DNA from 4 places in the Lelliottia amnigena genome. Region 4 is predicted to be linked to each of the others. Evidence: predicted binding sites of a transcription regulator. Region 4 holds the regulator's gene; each other region holds the start of a gene.
The links. The regulator LexA, encoded in region 4, represses DNA repair genes until DNA is damaged. The targets are predictions, from matches to a motif close to TNCTGTATGTACATACAGNA.
Positions count from the first base shown of each region.

Region 1: a site for LexA is predicted at 2,163-2,182, ahead of dinB (DNA polymerase IV). Genes of this name have one in related genera too.
Region 2: a site for LexA is predicted at 1,769-1,788, ahead of umuD (translesion error-prone DNA polymerase V autoproteolytic subunit). Genes of this name have one in related genera too.
Region 3: a site for LexA is predicted at 1,874-1,893, ahead of umuD (translesion error-prone DNA polymerase V autoproteolytic subunit). Genes of this name have one in related genera too.

Region 1 is NZ_CP077236.1:2,681,496-2,685,622, forward strand. It holds gene lpcA (D-sedoheptulose 7-phosphate isomerase) at 1-220, shown strand, start outside; gene I6L74_RS12545 (class II glutamine amidotransferase) at 435-1,202, shown strand; gene dpaA (peptidoglycan meso-diaminopimelic acid protein amidase) at 1,173-1,913, opposite strand; gene dinB (DNA polymerase IV) at 2,200-3,258, shown strand; gene pepD (cytosol nonspecific dipeptidase) at 3,364-4,127, opposite strand, start outside.
Region 2 is NZ_CP077236.1:3,801,410-3,805,536, reverse strand. It holds gene I6L74_RS17960 (helix-turn-helix domain-containing protein) at 701-934, shown strand; partial or broken gene I6L74_RS17955 (Y-family DNA polymerase) at 1,174-1,332, opposite strand; gene umuD (translesion error-prone DNA polymerase V autoproteolytic subunit) at 1,316-1,750, opposite strand; gene I6L74_RS17945 (enhanced serine sensitivity protein SseB C-terminal domain-containing protein) at 2,142-2,930, opposite strand; gene I6L74_RS17940 (hypothetical protein) at 3,304-4,127, shown strand, end outside.
Region 3 is NZ_CP077236.1:3,811,633-3,815,759, reverse strand. It holds gene I6L74_RS18015 (AI-2E family transporter) at 1-435, shown strand, start outside; gene I6L74_RS18010 (zinc-dependent alcohol dehydrogenase family protein) at 457-1,407, opposite strand; partial or broken gene I6L74_RS18005 (DUF4113 domain-containing protein) at 1,470-1,790, opposite strand; gene umuD (translesion error-prone DNA polymerase V autoproteolytic subunit) at 1,910-2,344, shown strand; gene umuC (translesion error-prone DNA polymerase V subunit UmuC) at 2,328-3,590, shown strand; gene I6L74_RS17990 (hypothetical protein) at 3,716-4,096, opposite strand.
Region 4 is NZ_CP077236.1:2,136,453-2,140,579, reverse strand. It holds gene dinF (MATE family efflux transporter DinF) at 1-1,223, opposite strand, end outside; gene lexA (transcriptional repressor LexA) at 1,290-1,898, opposite strand; gene I6L74_RS09990 (diacylglycerol kinase) at 2,008-2,376, opposite strand; gene plsB (glycerol-3-phosphate 1-O-acyltransferase PlsB) at 2,531-4,127, shown strand, end outside.

The DNA of each region.
Region 1 (4,127 bases), 550 kb from region 4:
TTCCGGTAACTCCGCAAACGTGATCAAAGCGATCGACGCGGCGCGTGAGAAGGGGATGAAAGTCATCACTCTGACCGGTAAAGATGGCGGGAAGATGGCAGGTTCTGCGGATATTGAAATTCGTGTGCCGCACTTCGGCTACGCTGACCGCGTTCAGGAGATTCATATCAAAGTGATTCATATCCTGATTCAGTTGATCGAAAAAGAGATGGTTAAGTAATTATACCCGTCATCGTTCACGCTGCAGATGCGTTGGCTGCACTCAGTAACCCCAGTCACATAGTTATCTATGCTCCTGGGGATTTCTTCCCTTGCTGCCTTTCTGCAACTCGAATTATTTAGGGTATAAACGTTTTTAGTATTTGCCGTTGTGTAGTGAGATTGCTACACCATTGACGCCTTCCTGGGTTGAGGCGTTTTTGTGGAGGTGATGTATGTGCGAATTGCTCGGGATGAGCGCCAATGTGCCAACCGATATCTGCTTTAGTTTCACCGGGCTGGTGCAGCGCGGTGGAGGAACCGGACCGCATAAAGACGGCTGGGGCATTACCTTCTACGAAGGCAAAGGCTGTCGCACGTTCAAAGATCCGCAGCCTAGTTTTAACTCCCCGATTGCCAAACTGGTGCAGGATTACCCGATAAAATCGTGCTCGGTCATCGCGCATATTCGTCAGGCGAATCGCGGTGAAGTGGCGCTGGAAAATACCCATCCCTTCACCCGTGAACTGTGGGGCCGCAACTGGACCTACGCGCACAACGGCCAACTAACGGGCTATAAAACGCTGGTGACGGGGAATTTCCGTCCTGTGGGGGAGACCGACAGTGAAAAGGCGTTTTGCTGGCTGCTGCATAAGCTTGCCGAGCGCTATCCGCGTACGCCGACCAACATGACCGCCGTGTTCAAATACATCGGCTCGCTGGCCTGTGAGCTGCGTGAGAAGGGCGTATTTAATATGCTGCTGTCGGATGGGCGCTACGTGATGGCGTTCTGTTCAACCAATCTGTTCTGGATAACGCGCCGCGCGCCGTTTGGCGTTGCGAAGCTGCTCGATCAGGATGTGGAAATTGATTTTCAAACGGAGACCACACCTAACGATGTGGTCACGGTTATCGCCACTCAGCCACTGACGGGCAATGAAACCTGGCAAAAGATTATGCCAGGCGAGTGGGTCTTATTTTGTCTCGGGGACCGCGTAATTTGACGCCAGCTGTGGATGGACGACTTCGTGGCTCAGCGGTTTGCTGACGATGTAGCGTCCATCTGCAACCGAAACGGTTGGCGGTTTATGCGTCTGCTCGAAGTAGTCATAGCCCGGTTTTAGCTGTTTCCAGAACTCCGAGTAGGTCGAGAACTTATGACGCTGCATGTTGGCATCCGTCATTCTGAACGGATAGATGCTCACCTGCACGCCCGCCTGACCAAACACCAGTGCGCCCGTCACAAACTGGAAAATTTCATCAATACCGCCGTCCGTCATGGCGTAACAGCCAATCGACACACAGGCACCGTGAATCATCAGGTATTTGCCGTCGTAACCGTGTGCACGGTCATAGGCATTCGGGAAGCCGATATTAATGGCTTTATAAAAGCGGCTGTCAGGTTTGAGCTGATTACGTTGAACGGTGTAGAACCCTTCAGGACTTTTGAAATCACCCTGACGCTGTTTCGGGCCCAACCCGCCGGAATAACTACAGATTTTGTAGCTATCAAGCAGCTGATATGTCTCGCCCATTTTGACAAATAGATCGAGTGTGCGTTCTTCCTTGAAGATCTGAATATAAACCGGTGATCCCATTAACTGCTGTTTATATTCTTTACTGATTGGTGTTGTTGAACTGTTGCTACTTAATAGCCCAGCAAACGAAAGACACGGAATCAGAAGCATCGCAATGAACAATGCGATTTTACGCATACTACAAGTTCCTTGATAAAGCCAAACCAACTTGCCAGGACGGCAAAAGAGACCCGAAATCAGAATTATCTGGATTAGGAGCGCTCACATTAGCATCGCTGAATTTTTTCGCAAGCGCGAAGCCATGAGTTTACAAAATAGTTTTATTTATACCGCATTCACGCCGGAATAACTGTAAGAACAGTGTAAAAACGCGCCTTATTCGGACGATAGTCTGCGTCATAGAGTGCTTCTCAATGTTCAAACTTTTACTGTATACTTATCCAGTGATGAGTGAGGGCTTACTATGCGCAAAATAATCCATGTCGATATGGACTGCTTTTTTGCCGCAGTGGAGATGCGAGACAATCCGGCGCTGCGGGATGTCCCCATCGCGATTGGCGGTAGCCGCGTCAAGCGTGGCGTTATCAGCACCGCCAATTACCCGGCGCGCAAATTTGGCGTGCGCAGCGCGATGCCTACGGCGATGGCGCTCAAGCTCTGCCCTCATCTGATTTTGCTGCCCGGCCGTTTCGATGCATATAAAGAAGCCTCGGTTCGTATTCAGGAAATCTTCTCCCGTTACACCTCGCTTATTGAACCGCTGTCGCTGGACGAAGCCTATCTGGACGTGACGGACAGCGTGCACTGCCAAGGCTCCGCCACGCTAATGGCGCAGGCGATCCGCCAGACCATTTCTGATGAACTGAATCTCACCGCCTCAGCCGGTATCGCGCCGGTAAAGTTTCTCGCCAAAATCGCCTCGGATCTCAACAAACCTAACGGTCAGTACGTGATAACGCCCGATGACGTTCCCCATTTTTTGAAAAGCTTGCCGCTGAGTAAAATCCCCGGCGTCGGCAAAGTCTCCGCCGCCAGGCTGGAAAACCTGGGGCTGCACACCTGTGAAGACGTGCAGAAAAGCGACCTGGCGATGCTCCTGAAGCGTTTTGGTAAGTTTGGGCGCGTGCTCTGGGAGCGCAGTCAGGGGATCGACGCGCGCAGTATTAACAATGAACGCCTGCGAAAATCCGTGGGGGTCGAGCGCACGCTGGCAGAAGATATTCACGACTGGAGCGACTGCGAAACGATTATTGCCGAACAGCTTTATCCCGAGCTGGAACGACGGCTGGCAAAAGTGAAGCCGGATCTGCTGATTGCGCGCCAGGGCGTTAAGCTGAAATTTAACGATTTCCAGCAAACCACGCAGGAACACGTCTGGCCGAAACTGAATAAAGACGATCTGATTGAGACGGCGAAAAAAGCCTGGCAAGAACGCCGCGCGGGAAGGGGAGTCAGGCTGGTGGGCCTGCATGTTACGCTGCTCGATCCGCAGCTGGAGCGGCAACTGGTGCTGGGGCTATAAAAAAGCCCGGTGGCGCTACGCTTACCGGGCCTGCGTTTTGGTTCCCTCTCCCTGTCGGAGAGGGCTGGGGTGAGGGTATCAGACCGCACCCATCCCAGAAGAGATTTACTTAGCCGGGATCGATTTCAGCAGTTCGGTCAGCAGCGTCCAGTAATGGCCCACGCTTTCAATATGAACCTGCTCATCCGGGGAGTGTGGCCCGGTAATGGTCGGCCCAATGGAAACCATGTCCATATCCGGGTACGGTTTTTTGAACAGACCGCACTCCAGACCCGCGTGAATCACCTGAATGTTCGGCGTGCTGTTGAACAAACGCTGATAAGTTTCACGCACCAGTGCCATCACCGGAGAGCTGGCGTCAGGCTGCCAGCCTGGGTAGCTGCCTTTAGCGGACGTTTTCGCGCCAGACAGTTTGCCCAACGATTCCAGCATGCTCACCACGTACTCTTTACCGCTGTCGATAAGAGAACGGATCAGGCAGATGATTTCTGCGCTGTCGTCGCTCATGGTTACAACGCCCACGTTCAGGGACGTTTCCACCACGCCTTTCGCCACGTCGGAGTTGCGAATCACCCCGTTTGGCGTCGCGTTCAGCAACTGGACAAAGCTGTCGCGCGACTGTTTAGTCAGTGCCGCTTTATCACTGGATACGGCTTCCAGAACCACGGTCAGATTTTTCTCTTTCGCGGCCAGTTCGTTTTTCAGGATATCCAGATAATCCGTCGACAGGTTTTTCAGCGCATCGACTTTATCCGCAGCAATGGCAACGGTCGCGAAGGCTTCACGCGGGATCGCGTTACGCAGCGTACCGCCGTTGAAATCCACCAGACGCAGATCCAGTTCGTCCGCATGACCCGCCAGGAAGCGCG
Region 2 (4,127 bases), 1.7 Mb from region 4:
GATAGGGATTATGAAAAGTGGTATCAGGAATAGTTTGATTTCAGTATCTTTCCAAAAAAAGGTGCAGAGGAGGTGATGGATGAAGAGCGGCCCGAATACTATCCCTGCATCCCTCTGATACTGAAGGGTGGAAATGGAGTGGTTTTTCTGGGAGAAGATCTTGTTCAACTCTGGCTTAGTAAGCTATACACAATAAAAATTGTCCCGCTTTGAAACCATCGAAGCGGTACATTCAATCTGATTAATACTATCTGGGAAAAATCATGAGCAACAATGTAGACATTCAGAGAGCTCATATACATGAGGCCGAACGCCTTGATTCGACCTATCTTACTGAGCTGATGGAGACACTGGCTCCCTTTCTAAACTACAATACTTACCCGGTGGGGAAACGCATCAGTTTCAGTGCGAACAATCAGGCAGACTGTTATTTCATTCTCTAGGGCAGCATAGAGATAAACCGACAACCTGATGATATCCTTATTGAAATTTTTGTAGCTCCGTCGTTAAGAGGGACTGTTCCTGTCCACAAAACCTCTCAGTCCGGGTTTACGATGCGGATACTTGAAACTGCTGAGATAGCCATTATAGACAAAGAGCAGCTGTATTCGCTTCTCACCGAGCATAATCTGTGGAGACCCTATGCCATGCACCTTCAATTAGTCGCTAGTCTAGGATCTGAAGTATTTCTGAAGTATTAATGAAGCTCGTTACCCCTTCTATCTTCGAACGTGTTCGTTATCAACTCTATGAACTGATGAGTAAACCTCAATCGATAAGAAAATCGGTTACAGCGGAAAATTATATTCGTAGTAAAACCCGTCTCTCGCGCTCAGGCATTATGAACGCTCTCTCCGAGTTAAGGAAAGGCGGTTACATCACCATCGAGGATGGACACCTAATTGATATTAAACATATTCCAGCTCGCTTTTAGACTGCACTTGATCACTTTGTATACTTGATGATCAGGCGATAATAATGACATGAAGCTTAAGTAAATGTACCAACTCTATCGCGAACAGGGTCTATTCACTGTGCTTCAATCGCCTCCGGGGCTACATGGCAAAGCCAGTAATGAGAAATGAGGTGGATAGCCCGCTTAACTCCCAATTGATGCTCTAAAAACTGATATGCAATTCGTATAAGCAATCACTGCCAACGATGAGTATCCCCCTTTGCTAGTTTGACTTTTAATTCCACATAATCTTCTGAACGAGAGATAATGCAGCCATCGTTATTCGAAACCACGACCACCGGTTTGCCCTGAAGATGCAGTCTAAATACCGTTTCACAGCTGGTGTAGAAGCTGTTGACATCAACTAGCGCGAACATATTTGTGCGATTTTAGCGTGTGAGTCACCACGCCGAAGATTTGCAGCTCTTCGTCGGCGTCAAAAATGATGGGAGAAAAGCGCGGGTTACGCGGAACAAGCTGCAAAATCGGACGAACGCGCAGCTCTTTCACCGTAAATTCCCCGGCGACGGCGGCCACAACGATGTCGCCGTGTTCAGGCGTTAAAGAGCGATCCACCACCAGCAAATCACCGTCAGTAATTCCTGCCCCAATCATGGATTCCCCGCTGACCCGGATAAAATACGTGGCGCTGGGATGCTTAATCACCAGTTTATTAAGATCGATACGATCTTCTACGTAGTCCTGAGCGGGACTGGGAAAGCCACACGACACGCGCTCCAGGAAGAGAGGTAACTCAATGAAGGTGTTGAGATCGCACGAAAAAAGATGACTCATAATTGCTCATCTGCAGATAACTGTATATAAACACAGTATTATGAATTTTAGGTAGGGATCAAAACACTTTTGGGACGGTAGCCCAAACACGTTGAAGTTTGTGGGAATTTAGTTTGCAGGAATTTAGTTTGCAGAGTGGGACAAGTGACCAGGGTAATGCCCCTCCATCGCTTAACAATGATGCGACGGTGCCTCCTTCCCATTGCCGACGCCAGGGTATTTCCACTCCTCGCTCACAGCGGACCTTCATTTCGGTCAGAAGGTCTGCTGAGTGCGAGAAGCGGAAGTTGCTAAATCAGTCTATGTTAATAAACGGGGAACTAGTCAGAACGGCGAAATGATAACCCAAATCACCATTGCGACAGGAAGGATCATTCTGGCGCGCCTGGCGTTAACGCTCAAACATGGCCAGCAGCCTTTGCTTAATACTGCGGACATAAAACGGTTTAAACTGCGTGGTGATATGCGATTCCAACCCGCCACTGTTCTGACCCAGGCGGAGCAAATCCACCGGTTGCCCGTCCGGCGACGCATCCCCTGCCACTAGGCCTGCACCTCGCATCACCTTTTCCACTTCGCCGGTCAGGTCCACGGCCACCAGGTAGTGAGGCCTTTCATCGACCGCGGGGTCGTGCATCAGCGCCAAGTAAGCGCGCCTGACCCCCGGGTATTTTGCAAAAAAGGCAGAGAGCTCTATCAGCATCCTGTCCGGCATCACCGACGGCTCACCGAGGAATACCTTTGTTTTTTCCTCCACCACCCGGGACTGTGGCATTCGGCCGGTGCCTTCCGCCAGCAGCGATTCTATTTCCTCCGGCACGAACTCCTTGCCGTAGTCGGACCGGGGATTCAGGAACACCCCTTGCCCTTGCGTCATTTTGAAAAAATCTCCCGCCGGCAGTTTCAGGTATTTGCTTTCGACCTCGATGGCACGCTGCAGGGCAACAAGAGAGCTGAACACCGGGATAACTGTTGTGCCGTCCGGCTTTTCCCAGTGATGTATTGATATATGATCTCCCGCTTTCAGATCGACATGGTCATCAACGGCTTCCCCGCCGGAAGTTCCGAGGACATACAGCGATGAGGCCATCAGTGTCCGGTAAAACTCCGGCCGTTCTGCCGGATGGTCGGCCGCCCGTTGCAGGGCGGTTTCTAGTCTTGTTTCCTGTTCATCAGACATTCAGCTGTTACCTTCCGGAAGTGACGCGTAAACGGCAAAAATCTTCCGCAGGTGGAACTGTGTTAACAAAAACGTATTTCTGATGCATTCCTACTTCCCGGGGCAGATAACTACTTGTAAGATTTAACAATACACCAAAATAACTGAGATCTAGATAGTGCATCGCTACGACTTAGCTAGTCATTTGACCGCGATCAACTTCCGCTCCTCGCTCATTGCAGACCGTCGGCTCCATCAGTTGAACTCACAGCCATGAGCGGCCATAACTAATCTCACTCATTGTTTATCTATAAGGTGCATATCAAGACAGACTAACAATTTATGCCTTGATGCCGATAAGTTTATTTCTTAATCAATATATGAAGGAATATATATGTACTGCGTGCGCCCTTTAATGCGCCCACTTTTTTTTCTGTCTCTCTTGCCGTTTTCTTTCGTTCAGGCTGCTGATAAGCCTGCATTGACAGGGGGGGACATTAACCCCTTGTCTGTAACCAGAATCCACGATCGTGTGAATTACATGGTGTCGTTAAACTTAAATAACGGAAAAACAGTTCAGCAATGGCATTCCGTTGATTGTAAACAGGGCAAGGCACAGCTTCTGTACAAGGATTTACTGAATGAGGAGGGGTTTACCAAAGCTCGCTATTACGGCAACAGCTACCTCCGTTATGCGCTTGCACAGGATGATAAGCAGATGACGGCAGAGGATATCCGTACGGTTTGCCAGCTACCGATAAAAGATGCACGGTGGGAAAGAATATCAGCCGCAGATACTGTAGGTATTACCGATCTTGTCGATGTTAATAGCATTCAGCGCATCGGCGATATTTTATCGGTACGCATGGGATATGACTTTGCAGATAGCATCTGGGAACCGCCATACGACGCGCCGCTTGAATTAAAGATTGAGCACTACTTTTATAACTGTAAAACCCAACAGGGTGACGCTGTCGCTTTAATGAACTTCGACAGCGAGGGTCGCGTTACAGACTCACTCATCACTGCTGATATTGTTCGCCGCAAGAGTAGCTTCAAAATTAACACTCAAATGGCACAACGCTTCGAGCAGCTCTGCCAATTACCAGCAGGAAAAAAGTTCACAGCCGAAGGGCACTTTGTACCCGCCGCTAACAAGCCAGCATCAACGTTGATGGGACCATCAATGCCCGATCTGAGTAATAATAATCCGCAGTG
Region 3 (4,127 bases), 1.7 Mb from region 4:
ACCGCGATCAGCATTGTGACGGGGCTGGTGGCATGGGCCATGCTTGCCGTGCTGGATGTGCGTTTTGCATTTGTGTGGGGCTTGCTGGCCTTCGCACTCAACTATATTCCGAATATCGGCTCTGTGCTGGCCGCCATCCCCCCGATTACTCAGGTACTGGTCTTTAGCGGATTTTACGATGCGTTGGTCGTCCTGGCGGGCTATCTGATTATTAATCTGGTCTTCGGTAACATTCTGGAGCCGAGAATGATGGGACGTGGGCTTGGGCTTTCCACGCTGGTGGTCTTTTTATCACTGATTTTCTGGGGATGGTTGCTCGGTCCGGTGGGCATGTTGCTCTCGGTTCCGCTGACGATTATTGTCAAAATTGGTCTGGAACAGACCGCAGGCGGACAGACGATCGCCGTGTTGCTGAGCGATATGAGTCACCGATAAGTTTTCGCGCCAGTCCTCTTCTCACCAGAGGACTGGAACGCGTGAGTCGTGCATCGCGAACATCGGCTTAGCGGGTCGTCCAGCCTGGCGATAATACGCCAGCGCCGCTCGCCACTCTGCCAGCGGGAACAGCGTCACGTCGCCATAGTGACTCGCCAGCAGCTTCGGCCAAATTTCACAAAATTCTGCCTGCCATTGATCACTGCTTAATGCATCCAGATAGTTTCGAATATGGAACCACCGCACCTGCGGCTGCTGCCTGAACGGCGTACCCGAAAGCAACCCATAGCAGACAAAAATCCCTGTCTCCGGCATTGCGTCCAGAATCCCGTCCGCCAGCCTTCCCCCCGTGGCGTCGTACACCCTCTCTGCCTGCGCAGCAATGGCGCTAATGGTCGCCGTATCCTGCTGCAAAACCGGAATGATGCCCATCGCCTGCAACCTTTCGGTATGCGCAGGCGATCGGTGAATCCCATACACCGCGTCAGCACCCGCCTTGATCGCCCACTGCCCGAGCAGCGCGGCACAGTCGGACCCGGCGGCTGTCAGCACGATCCGCTTTCCCTTCGGGGGGTAAAGATTGAGCATCATTTGGGCAGCCAGCGGGTTGATGTACCCGCGAGCCGCGAGCGTTGATTCGATGTCGTCCGGCACGGGAACCGCCAGTGCCATGGGGCAATCCACACTGTTTTGCCAGGTGCCTTGACCGCGTAACGGCAGCACGCGTTTCCCAAGCCAATGTGGTGGCCCTTCCGTTACCACGCCGACTCCTTCGTAACCTGCCACCGCCGGCAGCGGCGTCCGATGACGATAGGCGCCCGTCATCGGAATCAGATCCGAGGCATTCACCGGGGAAAAGAGCATTTTCACCCGGATCTGCCCGGCAGGCAGCGGTGCCGGTGATCTCGACTCGACGTGCAGAACAGACTCAGGCTCGCCAAAGGCGCGATACCCTAAAGCAGAATGATTCATTAACGGATGCCTGACATGTTTCATCAGCAAAGCTTACTGTCTTGTTTCCTGAGCGGAAATGATTATTTCGCCACGGGCAAATCGGCGTATCGCGTCGTATAGGCCGGAGAGAGCATTTCCCGTTTCATCGCCCAGCTTTTTTGAATACCCTGCCCGGCAAACCATATTGTCCCACGCCCGGAGACATTCAGCTTATCAATGGTCTGCATCAATGCCTGGCTGTCGGGTCGCGGCGGGTGTTCATCAAACAAATTGAGTTGCGCGACGCCCTGACTGAAAAAATCACTCAGCATGATGCCCGCTTTCATGTAGCGGAAACCGTCTTTCCAGATCCTGTCCAGCGCCTGGCTGGCGACGCGAATAATATCGCGCGTATCGTTTGCAGTCTTGAATTAAAACTCACCGACTTTCAACCATTTCCAGAAAACGCGCTTAGGGTCTCTTGATCGTTCTGATTGATCACTGATACTGTATATAAACACAGTTAAATGAGTCCTCTATTATGCAGTTCATTTCCTCTCATCAACCCGATTCCACGCTATTGCTTCCGTTGTTTATGGAACGTGTCCCTTGTGGGTTCCCAAGCCCAGCCCAGGACTATGTCGAGGATAGCCTTGATCTGAACAAACTGGTTGTTAAACACCCTAGTGCAACTTATTTTGTTCGAGTCAGTGGTGATTCGATGACAGGCGCTGGCATCAGTCACGGAGACTTGCTGGTTGTAGACCGATCATTATCTGCTGTTCATGGTGATATCGTTATCGCCGCGGTAGGAGGCGAATTCACCGTGAAAGAGCTCCAGACTTATCCACGTCTTCAGCTCATGCCTCGTAATGCAGGCTATGCTCCTGTCGTTTTTGGGGCAGAAGAGGAACTGGAAATTTTCGGCGTCGTCACGTTTACCCTGAAAGACCACAGACATGTTCGCGCTCGTTGATGTCAACAGCTTTTACACCTCCTGCGAGACCGTTTTTCGCCCCGACCTCCAGGGCAAACCCGTCGTCGTCGTTTCAAATACCGATGGCTGTATCATTTCACGTTCAGCAGAGGCAAAAGCATTGGGTATCAGCATGGCGGTTCCTTATTTCCAGTTGAAAGAGGAGCTGAAGCGCCAAAAGGTACAGGTTTTTAGCTCTAATTATGCGCTGTATGCCGATATGAGCCGTCGGGTGATGACCATTCTTGAAGAGATGGCACCCCGAGCGGAAATTTACTCGATTGATGAGGCCTTTCTTGATCTGACTGGCATCAGCAACTGCGTTGGCCTGGAGCAGTTCGGGCAAGAAATTCGCCAGCGCCTGCTTAAGGAAACCGGCCTGACGGTTGGCGTGGGGATTGCCCCCACAAAGACGTTGGCCAAGCTAGCTAACCATGCGGCAAAGACCTGGAAGCAAACGGGTGGCGTGGTGGATTTGTCGAACGTTGATCGCCAGCGCAAGCTGCTGGCGCTGGTTCCCGTTAGCGAGGTCTGGGGCGTCGGGCGTCGGATCAGCAAAAAACTGAATCTGATGGGGATTGAAACTGCCCTGCACCTGGCGGAGTGTTCCAGTTGGGTTCTACGAAAACATTTCAACGTTGTACTGGAAAGAACCTCGCGGGAACTGCGCGGAGAGAAATGTCTGGGGCTGGAGGAGTTCTCTCCAACCAAACAGCAAATCATCTGCAGCCGTTCCTTCGGTAAGCGCATCACTGAATACAATGATATGCACCAGGCCATCTGCACCTACGCCGAACGGGCTGCCGAAAAGCTGAGGCAGGAGAAACAATTTTGTCGCTTTATCAGTGTGTTTATCCGCACCAGTCCTCATGCACAGGATGAAGTTTCCTATGGAAATCAGGCATCCGGTAGGCTGATGACGCCGTCTAACGACACGAGGGACATTATCCGCGTGGCGACAGAAGCACTGAACCAGATTTGGGACAATGGACATCGCTATATGAAGGCGGGTGTGATGTTGAGTGATTTTTTCAGTCAGGGAGTGGCGCAATTAAACCTGTTTGATGAACACCAGCCGCAAGCGAACAGCAGCGCCCTCATGCAGGTCGTGGATCGGCTTAATCGTACGGGTCGCGGTTCAGTCTGGTTTGCCGGTCAGGGTGCGCAAAAAAGCTGGGCAATGAAGCGAGAAATGCTTTCTCCCTGCTACACAACGCGTTATTCAGATCTCCCTGTCGCTAAATAACTCATTCATAGTTAGCGATAACCTCAACCGATGCGCATGCAGGCTCAGGGTTGACGTCACCGTCTGTCCGAACATATCGGACTGCCATCTGGATGGTATTGTCATTGCCGGTAAAGGCATTGCCATCAATGAGTGTGAGCGTTCAATTCACTGACATAAACGGATTGTGAAGTGCCAAAATGTACCGGTTTATCAGGTTCAGTCTCTGCTTGTGACAGATAATCACCCCAGGCAAGTTGGATCCCATAGCCCGTCGCACCGGTTCCGCAGAGAGCGATAATGCCTCTTCTTGTATCAACAATGGCGGTGTAGGGTAAAATAGCCAGTTTCACTCGCCCATTTTGCGGGTTGTTTGGTGACGTCTCTGGGCCAGGGCCAAATGGCGACTGTCCGGCGTTATTCATCGCCGTGACGCCCCCGTAGCCATGGGCATCCGGACAAATTAATCTGAAACTGGCATCTTTCCATGATGAACTTTGGTCATTGACACCCAGATGCTCACCCATGTTAACAACGACATCACTGCCCTGTATTTCA
Region 4 (4,127 bases):
CCCTGGTTTCCCAGGTAGGGAACGGTAAGCAAGGTCAAACCGAAACCCGCCGCGGCTACCGCCATGCTATTGCGCATTTCTGCACCCCGTGTTGCGCCAATAAACATGCCATCCAGCAAATAGCACCAGACACCCACCACCGGTAACACCACTTGCCAGAAAATGTAGTGCCGTGCCAGCTCACGTAGTTCAGGTAATGACGTCAGTAGTGCGACGATATGCCCGCCAAAAAGAGCATAAATCAGCGCAAACATCAGCGCGACCAGCCCGGACTGGCGGCAGGCGGCTCGCCAGACCTCCTGTAATTTCCCGGCCTGTCGCGCACCGTAAGCCTGACCGGAGTGCGCTTCAACGGCATAGGCAAAACCATCCAGCGCGTAGGCGGTAAATGTCAGCAGCGTCATTAGCACCGCGTTGACCGCAACGATCTCAGGCCCAAGACGCGCGCCTAATACCGTCATCGCACCGAAGCATAGCTGGAGCAATAAAGAGCGCAACATGATGTCGCGGTTCAGCGCCAGCAGCTTGCGCATATTGCCCCGCCAGGCATTTTTCAGCATCGCGAGCGTGACGCCACGCATCACCAGCACGCGTTTCACCATCCATAAGCCGATAAAGAAGGTGGCATATTCCGCGATGACGGTTGCCAGTGCGGCGCCCTGCACATTCATATGCAAACCCATCACCAGCCACAGATCGAGAACGATATTCAGGATATTCCCCACCACCAGCAAAATGACCGGGGCACGAACATATTGCACGCCGAGCAACCAGCCAAGCAGCACGAGGTTAGCGAGCGATGCAGGGGCGCTGAGCCAGCGAATTTCCAGAAAACGGCGCGCCTGTTCCAGCACAGCCTCGCTGCCGCCGGCGATATGCAGCGCCAGATCGATGAGAGGCGCACGCACTACGACAATCAGCAGCCCGGCACCTAATGCCAGGATCAGCGGCTGAACCAGCGCCCGCCCAAGGCGAACGGGATCTTTCGCGCCAAAGGCCTGGGCTGTCAGTCCGGTTGTGCTCATGCGCAAAAACAGGAGCAGCATAAAGAGGAAGCTGGTCGCCATCGCGCCAATCGCGATGCCACCTAAATAAACAGGAGAATCCAGATGTCCAATAACGGCCGTATCCACCAGTCCAAGCAAAGGAACGGTGATATTGGAAAAAATCATTGGCAGCGCAAGACGCCATAATGCCTTGTCTGAAGTTGTCAGCAGCGACATAGGAAATTACCGGAAGCGAGATAGGACAGTCAGGCTGCGCGGATGGCGCAGCCTGTCAGAGAGAAATTACAGCCATTCACCGTTGCGGATAACGCCAACCGCCAGTCCTTCAATAGAGAAGGTTTGCTCGCGCAGATCCACCACAATTGGAGAAAACTCGCTGTTTTCAGGCAGAAGTTGCACAGTGTTGCCCTGTTTTTTCAGGCGCTTAACCGTCACTTCGTCGTCAATACGCGCAACCACAACCTGTCCGTTGCGCACATCCTGAGTTTTATGAACAGCCAACAGATCACCGTCAAGAATACCGATATCTTTCATTGACATACCGCTAACACGCAGTAAGAAATCTGCGCTCGGCTTGAACATACCCGGATCGACCTGATAGTGGCCTTCAATGTGCTGCTGTGCCAGCAACGGCTCACCCGCCGCAACGCGACCGATAAGAGGGATGCCCGTTTCTTCTTCCACCAGTAAGCGGATACCGCGTGACGCGCCCGAAACAATCTCAAGAACACCTTTACGTGCCAGCGCTTTAAGATGCTCTTCAGCGGCGTTTGGTGAACGGAAGCCCAGGCGCTGAGCGATTTCCGCACGCGTGGGTGGCATTCCCGTCTGGCTGATGTGATCCCTGATGAGATCAAACACCTCTTGCTGTCTGGCCGTTAACGCTTTCATTCCGCCCCCTGGGTGTATATACAGTTATGCTGTGAGTATATACAGTCAAAGGCGAATTTGGAATCAAAAACTGCACAAAAAACCAGAGACTTATTCGATTCCTGAAAGCTTATCGAAAATGTGACCAAAGGAGAGTGACCCAGGTAATGACAGCGATGATAATCGCCAGCAGTACAGCGGCAGAGCCCATGTCTTTCGCACGACCAGAAAGCTCGTGGAAATCAGAACCAATACGGTCAACAACGGCTTCGATAGCACTGTTGAGAATTTCCACTATCATCACCAAAAGCACGGAGCTGATGAGAAGTACACGGGTGATAGCATCGACATCAAGGAAGCACGCAATAATCACGGCAATAATGGCGGCAACGCCTTCTTGCCGGAAGGCGGCTTCATTTATCCATGCTGCGCGGAAACCTTTCCATGAATATCCGGCTGCTTTGATGATTCGGGTAAACCCAGTGGTATTATTGGCCATTAAAAGAACCTTTTATTAGATTTGACGTCAGTAACAAGGGCTGCAGCGGGTTTCGCAGCAGCCTGAAGTATGACGGGTAACAACAGAAATCTTGCGCGCTTTCTGTTATCCTTGCGCCGCAATTGCATTATTAACCAGAGGCTTTACATCGTTTATGTCCGGCTGGCCACGAATTTACTACAAATTACTTAATTTACCATTAAGCGTACTGGTAAAAAGTAAGTCTATCCCGGCGGAACCTGCGCTGGAATTAGGGCTCGATACCTCGCGTCCTATTATGTACGTTTTGCCTTATAACTCGAAGGCAGACTTACTGACGCTGCGCGCCCAATGTCTGGCGCACGATTTACCGGATCCTTTGGAACCCCTGGAAATCGACGGCACTCTCCTTCCTCGCTATGTGTTTATCCACGGCGGGCCGCGCGTGTTTACCTATTACACGCCGAAAGAAGAGTCGATCAAACTGTTCCACGACTATCTTGATCTGCACCGCAGTAACCCCGATCTGGATGTCCAGATGGTGCCAGTGTCGATCATGTTTGGTCGTCGTCCAGGGCGTCAAAAAGGCGACGAGAATCCACCATTGCGCATGCTTAACGGCGTGCAAAAATTCTTTGCCGTGTCATGGTTGGGCCGCGATAGTTTTGTTCGTTTCTCGCCGTCTGTGTCGTTACGACGCATGGCGGATGAGCATGGCACCGATAAAATCATTGCCCAAAAACTGGCACGCGTTGCACGTATGCACTTCGCCCGTCAGCGTTTAGCGGCTGTGGGGCCACGATTGCCTGCGCGTCAGGATCTGTTCAACAAACTGCTGGCGTCCAAAGCGATTGCCCGCGCAGTTGAAGACGAAGCGCGAAGCAAGAAAATCTCTCATGAGAAAGCGCAGCAAAACGCTATCGCACTGATGGAAGAGATTGCGGCGAACTTCTCTTACGAGATGATCCGACTGTCTGACCGTATTCTGAGCTTCACCTGGAACCGTCTGTACCAAGGGATTAACGTTCATAACGCCGAGCGTGTGCGCCAGTTGGCCCACGACGGTCATGAGATTGTCTACGTGCCCTGCCACCGCAGCCACATGGATTATCTGCTGCTCTCCTACGTGCTCTATCATCAGGGGCTGGTTCCGCCGCATATTGCTGCGGGGATCAACCTGAATTTCTGGCCAGCAGGTCCGATTTTCCGCCGTTTGGGCGCATTCTTTATTCGTCGTACCTTTAAGGGCAACAAGCTCTATTCAACGGTGTTCCGCGAATATCTGGGCGAACTGTTCAGCCGTGGCTATTCCGTCGAATACTTTGTTGAAGGGGGTCGCTCCCGCACCGGTCGTCTGCTCGACCCGAAAACCGGGACGCTCTCGATGACCATTCAGGCCATGCTGCGCGGCGGCACACGTCCAATTACGCTGGTACCGATTTATATTGGTTACGAACACGTAATGGAAGTGGGCACGTACGCTAAAGAGCTACGCGGCGCGACAAAAGAAAAAGAGAGCTTACCGCAGATGCTGCGTGGTCTGAGCAAGCTGCGTAATCTCGGTCAGGGCTACGTAAACTTTGGCGAACCGATGCCGCTGATGACGTATCTGAACCAGCATGTGCCGGAATGGCGAGAATCTATCGATCCGATCGAAGCCATTCGCCCGGCGTGGTTGACGCCTACGGTAAACAATATCGCTGCCGATTTGATGGTGCGTATTAACAACGCGGGCGCGGCTAACGCCATGAACCTGTGCTGTACCGCGCTGC